2 regions of the Saccharophagus degradans 2-40 genome follow, and region 1 is predicted to be linked to the other one. Evidence: predicted binding sites of a transcription regulator. Region 1 holds the regulator's gene; the other holds the start of a gene.
The links. The regulator PhoB, encoded in region 1, activates phosphate uptake and scavenging genes when phosphate is short. The targets are predictions, from matches to a motif close to TGTCATAAANNTGTAACA.
Positions count from the first base shown of each region.

Region 2: a site for PhoB is predicted at 1,374-1,391, ahead of SDE_RS02030 (alkaline phosphatase PhoX). Genes of this name have one in related genera too.

Region 1 covers NC_007912.1:4,837,462-4,839,871, reverse strand. The annotation lists gene phoR (phosphate regulon sensor histidine kinase PhoR) at 1-1,132, opposite strand, end outside; gene phoB (phosphate regulon transcriptional regulator PhoB) at 1,168-1,872, opposite strand; gene ubiA (4-hydroxybenzoate octaprenyltransferase) at 1,991-2,410, opposite strand, start outside.
Region 2 covers NC_007912.1:474,272-476,681, forward strand. The annotation lists gene SDE_RS02030 (alkaline phosphatase PhoX) at 1-1,266, opposite strand, end outside; gene waaA (lipid IV(A) 3-deoxy-D-manno-octulosonic acid transferase) at 1,572-2,410, opposite strand, start outside.

The sequences.
Region 1 (2,410 bases):
GGTAAAAACGTTCGGTTAGGCGCGGTAGGTGTTTGGGGTCTATGCCCACGCCAGTATCACTTACGCTAATAACTACATCGTGCTCGTTGGCGGTGTATTGCACTTCAATTTTGCAGCCGTCGGGCGAGTACTTCATAGCGTTAAACACAAGGTTAGAGACGGCGCTGCGAAGCTCTTTCTCGTTGCCGCGCAATACCAAATTATCGTCGCCTTTATGAATAAGCGTGTGCGTGCTTTCGCCATTTAATGCTTGGGCATCGCTCATTATGGTTTGAATAAGTGGCCCTATGTCGACGGCTTCCTGCCGTATTTCACGCTCATCGGTTTCTAGCTTGGTTAGGGTAATTAGGTCGTTGATAAGCGCGGTCATGCGCTGACATTGGCCCTGCATGGCGGTTAGAGCGCGTGCCCACGCGGGCGGTATGCTGGGCGCATCGGACAGTGTTTCGATGTAGCCACGCACCACTGTAAGGGGTGTACGCAACTCGTGGGATACGTTGGCCACAAAGTCTTTGCGCATTTGTTCGAGTTTATAAACGCGCGTTACGTCGCGCAGCACCACAAGGCGTTCACCTTGGCCAAAGGGGTGTATTTGAAATTGCAGGTGTTGGTCTGGGTGGCGGATGCCTTCTAGCTCAAGTGGGTCGCCGTATTTGCCGTTTTCGAAGTATTTTACGAAACGCGGGTGGCGAATAATGTTGGTTAATTTGTGGCCGTGATCTACATCGCGCAGGTCGAACATTTGCTTGGCGGCTTCGTTCCACCATTCAATATTACCAAGCGAATCTAGTAGCACCACGCCGTCGGTTAGTGCCGAGGTCATATCTTGTACTCGGCTAACCACCGCTTGTAAACGCAGCTTTTCTTTTTGGTAGCGTTTGCGCAGCAGCACTACGTCTTCGGCTATTTCACCAAAAATGCCATATAGCTCGTTGCGCGGGTTGGTTTTGCGGCGTGCTGCAATTATCCAAGCTTCTAAGCGGGTGATGTTGTAAAACAACCAGCACACGTACAGCAGCAGTGCTAAGCACATTACTGCCAAAAAATAGCCTACTGCTACGCCAACTATGGCTGCGGCTGCCATAGACAGTACAAACCAGCGCAGCTCTACGGCAAAACCTCTGCGTATCATAAAAGCACTTAATGTGAGTCGAACATCAGTTGATGTTAGGCCTTTAGAGCGACCTTATTAGAAAAGCGGTAACCCGCACCACGCACAGTTTGAATAAAACGGTCGTGGCCTTCAAGGGATAATGCTTTGCGCAAGCGTCTAATGTGAACATCTACCGTGCGTTCTTCTACATACACATTGCCGCCCCACACGTGGTCGAGCAATTGGTTGCGGGTGTAAACGCGTTCTTGGTGGGTAAGAAAGAATTCTAGTAGGCGGTATTCTGTAGGGCCCATTTGCACAGGCATATCGCTAATGGTTACGCGGTGGCTTATAGGGTCTAGGCACAGGCCTTCTACTTGAATAGGCTCGCTAATGCCCATTGAGTCGGTGCGACGCAATACGGCCTTTAGGCGCGCTACTAGCTCACGTGGTGAGAAGGGCTTGGTGATGTAATCGTCGGCACCCACCTCTAAGCCTTGTACTTTATTATCCTCTTCGCCTTTGGCGGTAAGCATAATAATAGGAATTTCACTGGTAACTTCGTCGCGCTTAAGGCGGCGGGCCAATTCAATACCGCTTGTGCCTGGCAGCATCCAGTCTAATAAAATGAGGTCGGGTTTTTTATCGACAATTAAGCTGTGTGCTTGTTGTGCGTCCCCGGCTTCCAATACCGCATATTCTGCCATTTCCAGTGCAACACGTAACATGTCGCGAATTGGCGGCTCGTCATCAACTACTAAAATCGTCTTTTCAATCATTACAGCTAACCTGACTCTCGTCTGTACAAAGTACGGAATGTAGGTTGATTATTTAAAGGTTTTGTTTCCGTTTTATGACAAATAGCACACCACAGCACTTATTTCATTATTTTGGTGTTTAGTTTGTTATGAGCTTGTCCACCAAAATGCCGAGAAAAACCACTAAACCTACCCAATTGTTATGCAAAAATGCACGAAAACACGCGTTCGGTTCGCGGTTGCGAATTAAATATTGTTGATAGGCAAAAAGACCACCTGCAACCAATAAAGACACCTTAAAGCTAAAGCCTAGCCCAAAGCGCTCCCCTGCCATGGCCATAGCCACCAGTGCCATTAGCTGCAAACAGGCGGTTATGATGCGATCTTGATCGCCAAATAGGATAGCGGTGGACTTCACCCCAATTTTTAAATCGTCTTCTCTGTCTGCCATTGCGTAGAAGGTGTCGTAGGCCACTGTCCACAGTACAACAGCGGTATATAGCACCCAAATGGCTTCGGGTAGCTGGTTGGTTTGTGCGGCGAAGGCCATAGGAATAGA
Region 2 (2,410 bases), 690 kb from region 1:
AATCCAGGTTTCGATTTCGGTGTTGTTACCGTGGGCAAGCTCTATCCACTCAATATCAAAACCGGTAGTTTGTGGTTCAGTGCTACCTACGTCTTGTGTTAATTTGGCACCGTACAATGTACCCGCGCTCAAGTCGCCAGCGGTATCGGCAACGAATTTATAAAACACACCGTTGGTATCATCCTGCGAGAGGTAAACCGTTTTTTGGTCTGGCATTACAATCGCGTTTTCGTGTTCAAAACGGCCCATTGCGTAATGTTTAACTGGCGTTGCTGTACCTGCAGGGTCGGTAATTTCTACAATGTAGTGGTAGCGGTAAGTGTTGGGGAAGACTGCGGCGTCTGCAGCGCTGCCTGCAGTAGGAGAGGTGTAACGCGCAAGTGAGTTGCGGTTGCCACTGCTTGCCGCTGGGTTGTTCCAGTCGGTGGTGTTATCGCCAAAGTTGCCCCACTCTTCTGAGGTTAACGGCGTGTTCCAAGGTGTTACCGAACCAAAGCAGTTTGCGATTGTGCCGTAGGTGCCAAAATCTAGCATCATTACATCGCTGCTATCTACGCTCCACTCACCGGTGCTGGTGTTTTTGTCTAGCTTTAATCGGCTCATGCCACCAGGAATCGCTTCCCAGTTTGTAAATAAGTAGCCGCTAGTGTCGCTAGTTGGAATAAAGCCGTTAAAGTCCGGGTCGTCGATTGAGCGCACAACGGTAGTGCCATCAACTGCCAATACTGTACCTAAACCTTGTGCCATTGCGCCGCCAAAGGTATCGGTAGTTTGTGCGATAACTTGGTACTCGCCGTAGGCCACTTGTACGGTTTGTTTTTCCCAATCCGATTGCGGTACGCCAACTGAAATTAAGTTTTGTGGCAATTGGTTAATGTTTACGCCTTTTAATACACCTACAGTACCGTGATCAAAAACAATACCGTTGGCATCGGCTTCGGTGTTACTGTTATCTGGGTGTTGTACGTTAAAGAAAAGGTCGCCATTTTCTGTAACATAAGCACCGGTCACTTCTGCACCTAATGGCACGGTAGCTAGGCGAGTTAATGAACCGCCGAAAGAGCCATCTACACCGTCTTTACCATCTGCGCCATCGACACCGTTCGCGCCATCTACGCCAGCAGCACCGTCGCTGCCGTTTGCGCCATCGCTACCATCTGCACCGTCTTTACCATCGTCGCCACTGCAGGCGGCCAATACAAGAGTGGGAATACCTATTAACAGGGCTTTGCGAATCGCATCAGCCAGAGTATTTTTTGAAAACATACGTTGCTCCTAATGAATTTACTGCGAGTAAAATAATTTTTATATGAATTAGCGCGAGTAAATTACGGGCAAGCTATGACTGTAGAGTGACTGCTTGTTGAAGGTTTTATGTGACAAATATGACAGAAAAGTTAAAGAATTTTTAAAAGCAGCGCAATTTAAGCGGCGCAACAGGAGGATGGCTGCCAATTGTGACAGTTCGGTTAAAAAATAGAGGGTTGCGCAGTCTTGTTAGCTCACTGCTTTTGGCGAGCGATTTATACGAATTGTGTAAGTTGTATAAATTATACAAAAAGAAAAACAGACTAAGGCGCGTTAGCCAATAGCCGTTGAATTATATCGAGATGTTTCTGCGTGGCGCCTTGGTTTTCGCTTACAAACCGCTTACCGGCTAAACCTGCCTGTTGTGCTATGGCTGCATTGGCAAATAGTCCGTCAACTTGATCGGCCAATTCATCGGCGCTGTGAACCGTATATAAGCTTGCCGCTTGGGTAAGTGCTTGGGCAATGGTAGCAAAATTAAATTGGCTGGGGCCAGATACAATAGGCAGCCCCCACACGGCAGGCTCTAAATAGTTGTGGCCGCCATTCGCAACAAAGCTGCCGCCCACAAAGGCTATATCTGCAGCGCCGTACATAAGCATCAGCTCGCCCATGGTATCGCCTAGCACTATGTGTGTTTGTGCGCTTGGCGCTTGCTGGCTGCTGCGGGTAACAATATAAAAGCCGCGTGTTGTGCACAGTTGTGCAACATTGTTGAATCTATCTGGGTGGCGAGGTACCAATAGCAGTAGCAGGGAGTTGTCTCTTTCCAATAATTTGTGAAAGGCGTCAAGAATTATTTCATCTTCACCGCGGTGGGTGCTGGCGGCGATAAGAATTTTGCGTTTGCCTTCAAGGCTGTATTCACCTTTTAATTGCGCGGCGCGCTCTGCGATGGTTGCATCTACGGCTATATCAAATTTAATACTGCCGGTTACTTCACTGTTGTTTTGTGCAAGCCCTAGGCGGTAAAAGCGTTCTGCGTCTGCCGAGTTTTGGATGGCGGCAAAACTTAGGTTGTGCAACATGGGCTTAGTTAGGCTGCTAAATTTTGCATAACCCTTAGCGGATTTTGCCGAGAGCCTGCCGTTGGCTAACAGTG